2 regions of the Idiomarina abyssalis genome follow, and region 2 is predicted to be linked to the other one. Evidence: predicted binding sites of a transcription regulator. Region 2 holds the regulator's gene; the other holds the start of a gene.

Region 1 (7,795 bases), 780 kb from region 2:
TAAGATCGACGTTGTCTGCGGTCAGTTGTTTTACCATAGCAACAGAAAGCCCATAGCCGTCTGTCATTCGGTTCGGAACACGGTAACCAACCTTTTCTAAGCCAAAAGCCTGCAAAGCGGAAACCATCAGCGCCGAGCTGGTCGCTCCATCAGCGTCAAAGTCACCACAGATGCATACGCGTCGCTGCTTTTTTAATGCAGTTCGAAGCAGTTCAACAGCTTTAGCAATATCTTTCAGCGAAGAGAAATGAAGAAGCCCTGAAGCTTTAAGAGACAATTCGTCCGCACTGCGAACTCCGCGCCGTGCATAAATTTGCCGCAACAAAGGAGGCATTTGCTGCGGCAGAAAACCATCGTCAACAACCTGATAACGACGTATTTCATAGTCACTCATGAATTACTGCGACTCACCTTTTTTGATTTCAGCCACTAATCTTGAGGCCGGTAATGCGCCAGGCACCATACGTCCGTCCGGCAGGATAATAGCTGGTGTACCGGTTACGCCAAAGGATTTACCCAGTTGATAATGCTCAGCAACCGGATTTGAACAGTTAGAGCTGCCGCTAAAACTTTCTTCATCTTTAAAGGCGGCAATGGCTGCTTTTTTATCATCAGCACACCAGACGGTCTGCAACTGACGCGCACCTTTGCTACTCATACCACCACGAGGGAAGGCTAAGTATTTAATGGTAATTCCTTCAGCATGATAACTGCTCATGTTTTGATGCAAACGCTGACAATAGCCACAGGTTGTATCGGTGAAAATGGTAACTTCATATTTTTCGTTCTCTGCCGGATAAACAATCATGTCATCAGTGAAACCTTCCAGCATTTTTAAGCGCACATTGGCCATTGCGGCTTCGCTTAAATTAACAGGCTCCTTACCGGTAATATCGAAAACATTTCCACTGATTAAGCGCGTACCATCGTCAGAAACATAAAACATGCCCTGATTAGTAACAGCACGGACATAACCGTCTATTTCACCCGGCGCGGTCGACAACACCTCAATACCAATTTTATTCAAATGGCGGGCATCAACTTCATTTTGTACAGCACCAACAGCGCTGGTACTAAAGCCGACACTTGCCAGCCCCGCAAACCCTAATACAAACATCAAATTGCGCATAATAACCTCGTAAATTAACTGTCCGAACCCTACCCTTTTAACGGCTAAAATGCAATTAACCGCGTGGGTGATGCTGAGCATGCAAGGCCTGCAGACGCTCGCGTGCAACCTGGGTGTAAATTTGAGTGGTCGACAAGTCGCTATGCCCCAAAAGCAGCTGTAATACGCGCAAATCGGCGCCATGGTTCAACAAATGCGTGGCAAACGCATGCCGTAACGTATGGGGCGACAAATGAGCATAAATTCCGGCTTCCTCTGCGTAATGCCGCAAACGGTACCAAAATGCCTGACGCGTTAGTAACGAACCTCTTTGTGTCACGAATATCCAGGGACTGCTTTTATCCGTTATCGCCGGACGGCCATGTTTTAAGTATGTATCCAGCCATTCCAATGCTTCTTCCCCCAAAGGCACCAAACGCTCTTTGTTTCCCTTCCCAACAACCCTTACCAAGCCTTGCTGGCGGCTCAGTTGGTCATACTGCAGACGAATAAGCTCCGTTACCCTTAACCCCGTAGCGTAAAGCACTTCCAGCATGGTTCTGTCACGCAGGCCAATGGGAGTTTCTGTATCAGGCTGCTGCAATAACGACTCAACGTCAGCTTCGCTTAATGAGTGAGGAATGCTCTGTGGCAATTTAGGACGCTTCAGGCGCGCAGTTGGATCAACCGCTACCCATTGCTGTTTTACCGCAAATTGGAAAAACTTTTTTGCCGAACTTAAAAATCTCGATGTGCTTCTTGGCGAGAGCCCTTGAGTTCTGCGCCAAAGCAAGTAGTCCTGAAGTACTAATTCATCGGTGTCCATCAGCGATTTTTTCGAGGGTATAAGGTACTCACAAAAACGTCGTAAGTCGCTACGGTAAGCCGCCTGAGTGTTTTCGCTGGAACCATGATGCAGCCACAAATGCTCAGTAAAGGCGTCAATACGATCTTCGTCCTCTGGGCGCAGTTGCTTCATGTTTTATCGAATTTGCGAAATGGTAACAGCATTATGCAATATAGAGAGGTTGTCGGGAACTCTTTAACACCAATAAAAAGCTTAGTGGGTAATTCCCAGTTTTTGCAGCACATCGTAAAGACCGGCGGGCCCTTTGTGTCGGTAGTCGTTTTTGTCATCAGCCTGAGGTTGCTTTTTCTTCTCAAGTCGCTGCCGTACTTTCCAGTCCAGGTTCTGAATCAGCTCTAAAGGCAAACGATCCGGCGTTGCATCCGGAATGAGGGGTTGAGGATGAGTCGCGTCCTGTAATTTAAAGTCCGACAGCTGGCTTACGGTTGCATAAACGCCTGAGGCCATCACAGCACCTGGCTGAACATCTAAAGGTCTTGCCCTGCCTGCACCGATAGAGCGCTGCCAATTCACCTCAGTTGGGCGTTCAGAGACAACCGGGTCAGCGCCGAGTGCCGAGACCCAATAAGCGAACTCACCGGAGAAACCGTGGTTAACGGCTTCGCTCGCGTGTTGCTCAAAAAAATGAGCGGCATTGTTCTGAACAGCAGAAACTTGACTCATTAAGACTCTGGATTATCAATTACCGATAGTTCTGTATCGGCCAAAGTCCTAAAAGTTTAAGTTTTCTCTTTACAGCTAAGCTAAGACTGTTATTATACGCGCCACTTGAGTGGAGGGGTTCCCGAGTGGCCAAAGGGATCAGACTGTAAATCTGACGGCTCAGCCTTCGCAGGTTCGAATCCTGCCCCCTCCACCATTTACTACTGCTCGGCCAACTTCAGTATTACCTTTCCCTGCGTCTTATTCGCCGCAACATAGTCCAGCGCTTTTTGAATATCATCAGCCGTAAAAACCTGATCGATAATCGGTTTTATTTTGCCGGTTTTAAACTTATCGCTAAAGTCATGCCATAAACCGTTTAAAATATGACCTTTTTGTACTGAAGACAGCGCCCGCAACGTCGAGCCCATAAGCTTCTGACGCTTCATTAGCATTCGCCCGAAATCAACTTCTCCCGTACGACCGCCCATTAAGCCAATCAAAATAATACGACCGTCTTGCTTTAAATACTGCTGGTCTTTTGCGATAGATTCGCCGGCAACCGGATTGAGGATGACATCGACTTCTCCCAGCGCCTTAACTTCTTCAACAATATCTTGCTGATATCGGTTAATAACATGCTTCGCACCGAGGTTCAGACAAAATCGTGATTTTTCATCGCTGCCTACGACCGCAATAACGTCATTACCGCTTTCACGGCACAACTGTATTAGCGAAGTTCCGACCCCACTGGCACCGGCATGCGCCAATACCCGCTCTCCCTGTTTTAGCCCGGCTAACTGGAAAACATTGAGATAAGCAGTAGCAAAAGTCTCAAGCCAGCCAGCTGCGGTTTCATGACTCCAGTCATCCGGCACTTCCAGCAGTTGTTTTGCCGAAACGTTGACCCGCTCTGCAAAACCGCCTCCGGCTAGTAAGGCACTAACACGTTGCCCTGTCTTCCAGTCGGAAACCTGGCTGCCAACCTGCTCTATAACGCCACAGACTTCTAACCCGGGAATATCGGATACGCCGTTAGGCGGCGGATACTTCCCTGCTATTTGCATTAGATCGGCGCGGTTAACCCCGGCGCTTAAAACACGCAACTGAACCTCATCTGCACGCGGCTCGCTTAAATTAATACCGTCTTTCCATATCACTTTTTGCTCTGAAATCTGAATTGCTTTCACATCAGCCTCCGTTGCCGCTTAACATTATTGAAATTAGCCAGTATGCTGTCGGTATTGAATACTATCAGGATACTGTTTGACACTAATGGACAAAACCTTAGAGCTCAATGATAAACGTGTGTTATTGATTGATGACCAGAAGCCCTTTCAGGTTATGCTCAAAGGCCTGCTGTTAAACTTGGGGGCAAAAGACGTCCAAATCAAGACAACGGGTGAAGCGGGCATTGCTGCCTACATCAAAAACCCGCACGATATTCTGTTGGTAGACTATAACCTCGGCCGTGGCCGAAATGGCCGACAGGTACTGGAAGAGCTTCAGGTTCGCGGTTTAATGAAAGAACACACCCTGTTCTTCATTATTACCGGCGACAATACCCGTCCAATGGTTTTAAGCGCGCTGGAGCTGCAACCAGACGACTATTTAATGAAGCCTTTTTCCCATCGTGTTTTGCGCTCTCGTTTAATGCGTGCCTACAAGCGTCGCATGTGGTTAAAAGATGTATTTAAAGCTCTGACTAAACACGATTATGAGGCCTGCATTAGCGCTTGCCAGAAACACATTCAGTCAAACAGCCGTTACAGCAATTATTGCCGAAAACTGCAAATTGAGCTGTACAATAAAACCGGGCAACTGGATAAAGCCGAAATAGCCATTAAAGATCTGCTGGAAGAAAACTCCCATAGCTGGGTGTTTCTAAAGCTGGCGGAGACCAGACTGCTGCAAAACTCACCAGAAGAAGCGCTTAATATTCTTAACCATATTATTAAGCGTATGCCCAATGCCATTGAGGCCCATGATTTAAAAACCGAATGCTACCTGCAACAACAACAGCTTGAAGAGGCACTGGAAAGCGCACGCGATGCAATAACCATGGCGCCCTTTTCTATTGAACGACAAACCAAACTGGCTCACATAGCACGCGACAATGGTGACTTTGATATAGCCAAGCAAGCCATGAATAACGTTTTGCAAATAGCACGCAAATCGGTCTTTCGTAATGCGCAGCACTTATGTAATTACTTGCGCAGTATTCTTGATGCAGCTGAACACAGCGACACGCCACAGCAGATTAGTAAGTACCAAACCGAAGCTACAATGGAGCTTCAGCGAGCCCGTTACGATGAGCATCTATTGCATGCCGATATTTCATTTGAAGATTTAGAAGCCATTTTACTGTCACGAATTGATTCGTTTAACGGTCGTTTACGTGAAGCCCAACAGCGTTTAAACGAAGTTGTCGGGGAAAATCTGGCAACGAACCAACCTATCAACAAAGATTTATTGCCAGACGTTATTGCGATTCTGCTGGATGTCGGCGAGTACGAAAAAGCCAATGCGCTCGCCGCCTATAAAGACGACAACCTGTTACTTGACAGTTACACCACTAAAATCCTGCAAGCCAGACTTGCCGCCGCTCAAAAGCAGCAGGACGCCTTCTTTAAAGTGCACAAAGCAGGTGCTGAAGCGTATCAGGAAGGTCATTACAGTCGCGCACTGGAGCTGTTCCGTGAAGCGATGGAGGTGGCTCCAATGAACAGTGGCGCTGCACTTAACTTTATCCAGGCGGCCGTGCGCTTTATCGAAGAAACGCCTAACGCAGAACGGAAGTTATTGAAAAAAGAATGTGACCAGTGCTTTAAAGTATTAGAGGGTCTGCAACTTTCCAGCAGCCACAGTAACCGTTATGAGCGATTACTGGGGCAGACTGAAGCATTAGAACTGCGCTAACTTAGCTTTTGATTGGCTGCCAGAGTCCCTGCCTGGTAGTCTTTTATCGCCTGTTCAATCTCACCTGAGTTATTCATGACAAACGGCCCATACTGAGCAATCGGCTCTTCGATGGGTTTTGCCGCCAGAAGAATAAATCGTGCACCTTCGTCAGTAGTGCACGTTAACGTGTCCGCCGGATCAAGCACGAGCAATTCACCTTCCTTTGCGAGCTCTCCATTAACCGTTAAACTCCCCTGATAAACGTAAAGCAGGCGACGTTTTTGTCCCTGAGAAGGCAAACTAAAAGCTTCTTTACCTAAGTGTACGTCCAGCATTAAGAAATCACGCCCGGGCGCTCTTACCGGACCTTCTTGCTGCTGATATTGGCCCGAAATAACTCTGACAAGAGCGTCATCACTTTTTACTTCGGGAATAGTCGCCGATGGAAAGTCATGCCAATCAGGCTCACTCATTTTTTCGTCAGATGGCAAATTAACCCATAGCTGAAAGCCCCACATCAGACCTTCAACCTGCTTCGGCATTTCAGCGTGTATGATGCCTTTAGCTGCTTTCATCCATTGTACGCCACCGGCCTCTACTGCGCCCGTATTGCCAACCGAGTCTTTGTGCTCCATGGTTCCGGCCAGCATATAAGTCAAAGTACAAAATCCGCGATGCGGATGAGGTGGAAAGCCTGCAATATAGTCATCAGGATTATCCGAGCGAAATTCATCCAGCATTAAAAATGGATCCTGATGTTTCAAACCCGGCTGATTAATAATGCGGGTAAGCTTAACCCCAGCACCGTCCTGAGCAGGCATACCCCGGTGTTTTGCCAAAATAGCGCTCATGATTTTTTACCTCCATTTTGACCCCGATTATGTGTTTGATGAAAATTGATTTCAGGGCCCTTAGGCACCACCTGAGTCGGGTTAATTGTGGTATGGCTGGCGTAGTAGTGAGTTTTTATATGATCCATCACAACCGTTTCTTCCACACCCGGGTGTTGATACAACTCCAGCAAGTAGTTCCACATATTATGATAATCGACAATACGTTTCTTATTGGTCTTAAAGTGACCGAAGTAAACCGCATCAAAACGAACCAAAGTTGTAAATAGCCGCCAGTCCGCCTCTGTCAGTTCATCACCGGCGAGGTAACGGCTCTGACTGAGAATATCTTCGACTTTATCCAGTGCCGCAAATAAAGACTGATAAGCCTCTTCGTAAGCCTTTTGTGTGGTCGCAAAGCCGCTGCGGTACACACCATTGTTAATGTCGTTGTAAACCCACTCGTTGATTTCTTCTATCTGCTTTTGCTTATTCGCCGGAAAGAAGTCCAGAGTATTTCCGGTCAGTTCATCAAAAGCAGAATTGAAAATTCGTATAATTTCCGCTGACTCGTTATTGACTATGGTCTGGGTTTTCTTATCCCATAACACTGGTACCGTAACTCGCCCGGTATATTCCGGATCGGCTTTCAGATAAATTTGATAAAGAAAGTCAGCGTCATAGAGAGGCTCGTTAAGAGGAGCTTCAGAAAATTCCCAGCCATTCTCCAACATCAACGGATGTACTACCGAGACATCGATATGACTTTCCAGACCTTTTAGCTTCCGAAAAATTAATGCCCTGTGAGCCCAGGGGCAGGCATAAGAAACGTACAGATGATATCGGCCGGATTCGGGCTCAAACTCTGTACCTTTAGCGACTGTATTTCGAAACTGTGACTCGCTGCGCACAAAGCGGCCACCATGTTTCTTTGTGTCATACCACTTATCGCGCCACTGACCATCCACTAATAAACCCATAATAAATTCCTCTTGTTTAGATACCTCTATAATAAGGTCTATTTTTTGGAATTATTAGCGCATTGTGTTCAGGTTTTATTTCTAAAAAATAGAACTATAGAAAGGAGTCTACAACATTAGCCGCTTTTTCGCTGGCTGAGACTTTCAACTGCTGATGGATAGTTTTGAACTGTTCAAGCAAAACGGTGTTGTCCTGCTCGATTAACTCAACTAAGGCCTGCTCGATACCTTCTTCAGACGCCTCTGACTGAGCGAGTTCCGGCACAATTTCTTTGCCCGCTAAAAGGTTCGGCAATGAAAAGAACGGCGCATGGAATAAACGTTTAATAATTTGATAAGACAACCAGTGGAACCGATAAGCCACCACCATAGGGCGTTTAATAAGTAATGCTTCAAGCGCCACAGTTCCCGATGTCAGTAGCAGGTAATTTGATGCCGCCATAACCTTACGGCTTTCGCCTACAGG
Region 2 (7,795 bases):
CCAAGCACTTTACCCATATAGGTCTTTGATAAGCTTGCAAAGGTTAAATCCACGCTCGGCTTATAAGTAATGCGTCCACTGGTATCGTCTTTTACCCTTAAACGTGCACTACCCGGCCTGCCTTCGACCATAAGTTGTTTTCCGCCCGGCGCTAAATACGCTGTCCCGGCTCTGAGCACGTCGCCATCCTCTGCTTCCTTCACATTAACCTGACACAAACCATTCAGACGCTGTGCAAAAGCTTTTGTGAACGCTGCCGGCATATGCTGAACCATTACAATTGGATAAGGGAAATTAGCCGGTAGCTGAGTCAGTATTTTCTGCAGCGCGACAGGGCCTCCAGTCGACGTTCCTATTGCCAAAATCTGATACGCCCGGTTCGTTGTTAGTGACCCTGCAGACTTTGCGGTGCGGGCATCACTTTCACGCTGGCTCTGTAATTCCTGGTTGCGCTGACGAATACGCTCAAGCGCGGTCTTTGGCTCATCCGGGCGTTCTGCTAGTTTCTTTACTGCCGGTGCCGGTGAGGGTCTGGCAGGCGTGCGGCTAACAGGTTGCCGGGCAATTGCCAGTACGCGATCCTGCAGCGTGTTCACTGCTTCATCGCGATTCCGTGCAATGTCTTCAAATTTCTTTGGCAGGAAGTCAGCGGCGCCCGCTTCTAACGCGTTTAACGTAGCTGTAGCGCCTTCATGAGTCAGCGAGCTAAACATCAAAATAGGGCAAGGGTTGCTGCTCATTATGGCTTTCACAGCATCAATACCGTTCATTACCGGCATTTCAATGTCCATGGTAATGACATCCGGCTTAAGCACGCGACTTTGTGAAACCGCTTCTTCTCCGTTATTGGCACTACCAATCACTTTAATGTTGGCATTGTCTTCTAAAATCTCAGTCACCCGGCGGCGGAAAAACGCCGAGTCATCTACCACGAGAACTTTTACAGTCATGAACGGTGTGTCCCGTTATCGTTTTGCGTAATACTTAAGCATACTTGGTACATCAACAATCAAAGCAATACCGCCATCACTGGTGATAGTTGCTCCAGCCATACCCGGTGTACCCTGCAATAGCTTATCTAATGGTTTTATGACCACTTCTTCCTGACCAATCAATGCGTTGACGACGAAACCAACCTGTTGGTTGCCAATTTGCACAACCACGACATGGCCTTTCTCATTACGGCTTGAACGATCCGGATTACGAACCAACCAATGCTCTAAGAAAAACAGCGGAATAGCACGGTCACGTACAATCAGTGTTAATTGACCATCAACGGTATTGGTACGCTTCATATCGAGGTCGATAATTTCGCTTACCACAGCCAGTGGCAGAGCAAATGTCTGCTCTTTTACCGCAACCATTAAGGTAGGCAGTATCGCCAGAGTCAGTGGAACTTTAATTAAAAGCTCCGTGCCCTTACCCAGCTCAGACTGAATTTTGACACTACCGTTAAGCTGACTAATTTTGGTTTTAACCACATCCATCCCGACACCGCGGCCGGATATGTCTGAAACTTCTTCTTTGGTCGAAAAGCCAGCGGCAAAAATCAGATTATAAGCATCTTCGTCACTCAGACGCGCAGCGGCGTCGGTATCGAGAATACCTTTGCTGATAGCAATGCCCTTAAGCTTTTCCGCATCCATACCTGCACCGTCGTCTTTAATCGACAGCATAATATGGTCGCCTTCCTGAGACGCCGACAGCGTTACCGTACCCGCACGCGGTTTACCATTAGCTTCGCGCACGTCTGGCATTTCAATACCGTGGTCAACAGAGTTACGAACCAAATGCACCAAAGGATCGGCCAGTGCTTCTACCAGGTTTTTATCCAGGTCGGTATCTTCACCGTACATCTCAAGGTTAATTTCTTTCTTAAGGCTGCGCGCTAAGTCCCTGACAACCCGAGGGAAACGCCCAAAAACTTTCTTAATAGGCTGCATACGGGTTTTCATAACCGCGCCTTGCAAATCGCCAGTTACAACATCCAGATTAGAAATGGCTTTCCCCATCTCGTCACTGTCTGATTCATCTGAGTTACTCAGGCTTAATAGACGATTCCGGACTAAAACCAGCTCACCGACCATATTCATAATTTCATCTAAACGTTTGGTATCAACCCGGACTGTGGTTTCAGCCTGAGCTGGTGCCGGCGCCGCTGGCTTTTTATCCACGGATTTTGCTGCCGCAGGTTTATCTTCCGCTTTGGCCGCAGCTGCTTTCGGCTCTGGTTTAGCTGCAGGCTTAGGTTGAGGTTTAGCTTGCGCTTTTGGCTCAGGTTTCTTCTCAGCGGCTTTTTCTGCTGGCTTATCTCCTTTAGGCGTCGGCGCTTTACCACTGCCATGGAGTTCATCTAACAGCGACTCGAACTCGTCATCTGTTATTTCGTCATCTTTTGCCGGCTCTTTTTGCTTCTCTTGTGTCTTCTCAGCACTTTGAGGCGCCTTACCACTGCCGTGCAATTCATCCAGCAACGATTCAAACTCATCGTCTGTTATTTCATCGTTGTCATCGCCCGGTGCCGACTCAGCAGCGGAAGCTTTAGCTTCTTCTTTCTTGCCCGGTCCTTTACCTTCACCATGCAGTTCATCCAGTAAAGCTTCAAATTCGTCGTCCTGAATTTCATCAATACTTTCGCCGCTACTCGCGTCAGCTACCTCGGGCTCTGGTTCGGGCTCTGGTTCGGGTTCTGGTTCCGGCGCTTTAACCGGCTCTTCATCTTCCGATTCCGGCTGGCTCAACTTATGCAGAAGTTCCAGTAATTCAGGTGATGCAGCTTCAGGTTCTTCTTTGGCCCGAACCTGTGCAAATTGAGCATTAATGGTATCCAGCGACTGTAGAATAACATCCATCAAGTCGGAGGTGACGGTACGTTGGCCATTACGCAGGGTATCGAACACATTTTCCGCACCGTGGCAGGTATCAACGAGTGCGCCCAGCGACAAAAACCCGGCACCACCTTTCACGGTATGAAAACCACGGAAAATAGCATTCAGCAGGTCTTTATTTTCTGGATCATTTTCCAGTTCAACCAGCTGTTCAGACAATTGCTCGAGGATCTCTCCCGCCTCGATCAAAAAGTCCTGCAGAATGTCTTCGTCCATATCAAAGCTCATGCGACTGATGCTCCTAGAAACCTAAACTGGACAGCAAATCGTCCACTTCGTCTTGTCCGCCAACCACGTCATCGCGTTGATCAGCATCTATAATAGGGCCTTCCGCAACACCTGCATTTTTCTTATCAGGCGTTGAGGTTGCTGCCTTACGGCGCTCTTCTTCTTTACCGAATATTTTGAGTAGCTCAATTAAGTTCTTTTCAACGTCTTCAACTAACTGAATAACCCGGCGAATAACTTGCCCGGTAATATCCTGAAAGTCCTGAGCCATCAATACTTCAGTCATCAACCCATGCACTTGTGGCATGTTTTCACCACAGCGCTTAAGTACGTCATCGACCTGATGGCATAAAGACTTGAATTCATTTAACTCAATATCGTTACTCATCAGCCTGTTCCAGGCCGGCATGACCTTCTCTACACGCTGATGCATCTCATCTGCTAAAGGCAGGCAAGCCTCTACCGCATCCATTGTTCTATTGGCTGCGTCTTCGGTTTTCTCAATGACATACAACAAACGGTTTTGCGCATCAGGAAGATCATCTTGTGTCATTTGCACAATGCGAGGGTCTACCTGAAAATCCTGAAGTGCTTCGTGGAGGTCGCGTGTTAACTGGCCGACAGAAGTAAACAACTTGTCGTTACGACGGTTGTAAACGTCTTCCAGTAATTGATTTGCCTGCTGCTGCTTCCCGTCTTCAAGCAAGGCTACGAGTTCCTTGGCTTGCTCCAGAGAAATATCATGGGCGTTATCAGACATAGTCATTCGCCCTTTAGCTAATACGTTCGAAAATCTTGTCGAGCTTTTCTTTCAACGTTACGGCTGTAAATGGTTTCACGATGTAACCATTAACCCCCGCTTGTGCGGCCATGATGATTTGCTCACGCTTAGCTTCGGCCGTTACCATCAATACCGGTAAATGCGCCAGGTTATCGTCCTTGCGAATTTCACGCAGCAAGTCAATTCCCTGCATACCGGGCATGTTCCAATCGGTTACGACAAAGTCGAAATCACCGTTCTGCAACATGGGTAAAGCCGTATTACCGTCATCAGCTTCCTGAATATTGGTAAAGCCAAGATCACGAAGTAAATTCTTAATGATTCGTCTCATTGTAGAAAAGTCATCCACAACAAGAATTTTCATATTTTTATCCAAAGCACCCTCCACTGAGGCTCTCGATTACCACCAAAGTTTATTCAACCCAATTTTGCATTCGCGACTTCAGTCGCAACATTGCCTGACTGTGAATCTGACTGACACGTGATTCACTCACGCTCAGCACTTCACCTATCTCTTTTAAATTCAATTCTTCGTCATAATACAACGAAAGCACCAAGGCTTCACGTTCTGGTAACGATGAAATTGTCGAAACCAATGCTTTATGAAACGCAGCGTTCTCAACATCTCGTTGTGGCTCATAAGCTGAACCTGTTACCTGCTCTGGCATTAACGCATCTTCCGACACGCCAAGATCTTCAATTCCGACAATTCGTCCTGAACTCACATCCCGTAAAATATGGTGGTATTCATCCATACCCATATTCAGTTTTGCGGCTACTTCCGTATCTTTTGCGTCCCGCCCGGTCTCGTTTTCAACCTGGCGAATGGCTTCCAGCACACGTCTGTGGTTACGGTGTACTGAGCGAGGGGCCCAATCGCCGCGACGAATTTCGTCCAGCATCGCACCACGAATGCGAATGCCGGCAAAAGTTTCGAAACTGGCACCTTTGCTGTTATCAAAGTTACGCGCAGCTTCTAGTAAGCCAATCATGCCTGCCTGTATTAAATCATCCACTTGCACGCTGGCGGGTAGTCTCGCCATCATGTGGTGGGCAATACGCTTAACCAGTCCGGTATGCTGCTCAATAATGGCATTCCGGTTGTCAGCAGTGGCGGCATAAACGGCAGCTTTATTCATTGGCAACATCCCGCTTACTCTCGTTATCGGCAGAAGTTATCAATTGTTCAAGGAAAAATTCTAAATGTCCTCCGGCTTGAGCCGGAACCGGCCAGTCCAGCGCCTTCTTAGCCAGCGCTTTTATCGCTAATGACGCCGGCGATTTAGGGTAAGCCATGACAAAAGATTGCTGTTTCCGCACGGCTAAACGCAAGTTTTCATCGAAAGGAATAATTGCTGCCAGCTCCAAAGCAACATCTAAAAACCGGTCGGTAACCTTAGTGAGCTTATTGAACAGTACTTGCCCGTCACGCATATTGCGCACCATATTGGCAACTACCTTGAATTTGAAAAGCCCCTGCTCACGGCTCAATACTTTAATAAGAGCATAAGCATCGGTAATCGATGTTGGTTCATCGCAAACTACGACTAACACGTCCTGTGAGGCTCGGGCAAAACTGACAACGGTGTTACCTATGCCAGCTGCGGTATCCACAATCAGCACGTCATAATTACCCTGTAACTGGCTAAACGCTCTAATTAAACCGGCATGCTCAGATTCACTGAGATCCACCATCGAACGTGTACCAGACGTTGCCGGAACAATTTTTATTCCCGCAGGGCCTTCTATCAGAATATCTTCCAGTTCACACTGGCCGCTTAACACATGAGAGAGATTACGCTCAACACGAAGACCCAACATCACATCGACGTTAGCCAGGCCTAAGTCGGCGTCCAGCACCAATACTCGTTTGCCCTGCTTTGCCATTGCAATAGCCATATTCAGCGACACATTGGTTTTACCCACGCCACCTTTACCACCGGTTACCGCAATAACTTTTACTTTTGATTGTTTCATTCTTCGCAGACCGCTTGCTTGATCCATCGGGCGTATCTCTTTTCTGACTAAATTGACAACAGCTTCATATTACTTCGGCTCATTCAGCGAGAAAACGCCGCATTCCAATACGATTTTGGCACGTCTGACACTGAGGAACAAATGCTTTTATCAAGCAAACGCTCGGCTTCCGCTACCATAAAGTTCGCATCGGCAACCCGAATGTCTTCAGGAACCTGCTGACCATTGGTTAAATAGCCTACTGGTAAGCCATGCTCAATAGCTACGCTAATACTCTCACCTAAACTTAAGCATTCGTCCAGCTTGGTAAAAATGCAACCGGATAAAGGCAAAGTTTTAAACTGCTTAACGGCATCCATCAATACTTGATTCTGTGATGTCGCTGAAAGCACCAGATATGGACGAATACGCAGTCTTGAATTCTGGATAAGCTGGTTTAACTGCTCGCTCAAACGCTTGTCGCGTTGGCCCATGCCTGCAGTATCAATTAAAATTAAACTCTTCTGGCGCAGTGAAAGTAACGCATCTGCCAGCTCTTGCGCATTTTTAGCAACTTTTACCGGACACCCTATTATACGACCATAGGTTTGTAATTGTTCACTGGCACCAATACGGAAGGTATCCGTGGTAATTAATGCCACTTTATCCGCACCATGGCGCTGAGCGTAACGAGCAGCCAGCTTCGCAATAGTGGTGGTTTTACCCACGCCTGTAGGGCCGACTAAAGCAACCGCACCGCCGCGTGTCAAAATATCGTCGGACGTGGTATTCAACTGACCTTCTAATAAATGCAGGGTCTGTTCCCAGGCTTCATCGTCTGAGCCACCTTCGGGAATAAAACAGGCAATCTGGTCCGCAACTCGTTCACTTAAGCCCATAGACATCAAGCGATTCATCAGCATCGCACGGGTTGGTTCTTCGCGATCCATTTCCTGCTTCATCAAGCCACTTAACTGATGCTCCAGTAATTGACGAATACCGTTTACCTGAGAGCGCAGTTCAGCAATGGCCTGGGAGTCGTCCGCTGCTGGTGCGTTTACTTGTTCAGGAAAAATATCGTCGCTTAGCTGAGAATCCGCGAAGCCTTGTGGTTCTGGTTTCGGCTCTGGCCGTTGTGTGGCCGGCTCAGCAACCTCTTGCTCAGCAGTGCGTTGCGCAGGCTGTTCAGCCTGCGCCTGACGCTGTAACAGTTCCTGCAAAGATTCAGCCGGTACTTCCGGTGTCTTTGATGCGGCCGGCTCATTCGGTGCCTGCTCAGCCATTGGCTGTGCCTGTTGCGCATCGGGGTCAATGGCTGCAACCAGCTCAATACCACCATTCACTTTCTTATTGGACAGGATAATAGCATCCGGACCTAAGGTTTCTTTAACCTGTTGCAAACCACGGCGCATATCTTCGGCAAAAAAGCGTTTAATCTTCACAAGCGACTCCCGTTACTCTTGTGTGGCGGTTTGTTCACCACCGTTTTGTTGTCCACCAATTGAGCTGACAATGCGAATTTGTTTATCATCCGGTACTTCCTGATAGGACAACACTCGCATACCATCGGTAGCGTGACGCGCAAATCGCGCCATGGTTGACCTCAGAAGTCCAGAGGTCAGCAGTACTGAAGGTTCACCATTCATTTCCTGCTGCTGATGCACTTCGCGTAATGACTGTTGCAGGCGTTCGGCCAAACCTGGTTCGATTCCGGCGCCTTGCTGATTTCCGTCATTACCAGCCATTTGCAATGACTGATGCAACATCTGTTCCAACTCTGGTGCCAAAGTTATGACAGGCAGTTCAGCCGCCCCTTCAGCAATGTCCTGAACAATTAAACGGCGTAGTGAGATTCTGACCGCAGCCGTTAATACTTCTGGGTCCTGACTACGCCCCGCATACTCAACCAGGGTTTGTACAATGGTGCGCATGTCACGAATCG

Evidence for each region. The regulator FliA, encoded in region 2, starts transcription of late flagellar genes. The targets are predictions, from matches to a motif close to CTAAAGNTNNNNNNNNNNNNGCCGATA.
Region 1: a site for FliA is predicted at 2,674-2,700, ahead of K5X84_RS07305 (VC2046/SO_2500 family protein). Genes of this name have one in related genera too.

The regions. Positions count from the first base shown of each region.
Region 1 is NZ_CP081832.1:1,528,621-1,536,415, forward strand. Features, by position in the region: gene recJ (single-stranded-DNA-specific exonuclease RecJ) at 1-394, opposite strand, end outside; gene dsbC (bifunctional protein-disulfide isomerase/oxidoreductase DsbC) at 398-1,129, opposite strand; gene xerD (site-specific tyrosine recombinase XerD) at 1,185-2,087, opposite strand; gene K5X84_RS07305 (VC2046/SO_2500 family protein) at 2,169-2,639, opposite strand; tRNA gene K5X84_RS07310 (tRNA-Tyr) at 2,751-2,835, shown strand; gene K5X84_RS07315 (NAD(P)H-quinone oxidoreductase) at 2,840-3,808, opposite strand; gene K5X84_RS07320 (tetratricopeptide repeat-containing response regulator) at 3,894-5,537, shown strand; gene K5X84_RS07325 (pirin family protein) at 5,534-6,370, opposite strand; gene K5X84_RS07330 (glutathione S-transferase family protein) at 6,367-7,329, opposite strand; gene lpxB (lipid-A-disaccharide synthase) at 7,424-7,795, opposite strand, start outside.
Region 2 is NZ_CP081832.1:752,858-760,652, reverse strand. Features, by position in the region: gene K5X84_RS03555 (protein-glutamate methylesterase/protein-glutamine glutaminase) at 1-950, opposite strand, end outside; gene K5X84_RS03550 (chemotaxis protein CheA) at 966-3,116, opposite strand; gene K5X84_RS03545 (protein phosphatase CheZ) at 3,130-3,876, opposite strand; gene cheY (chemotaxis response regulator CheY) at 3,890-4,273, opposite strand; gene K5X84_RS03535 (RNA polymerase sigma factor FliA) at 4,311-5,036, opposite strand; gene K5X84_RS03530 (MinD/ParA family protein) at 5,029-5,901, opposite strand; gene flhF (flagellar biosynthesis GTPase FlhF) at 5,958-7,295, opposite strand; gene flhA (flagellar biosynthesis protein FlhA) at 7,308-7,795, opposite strand, start outside.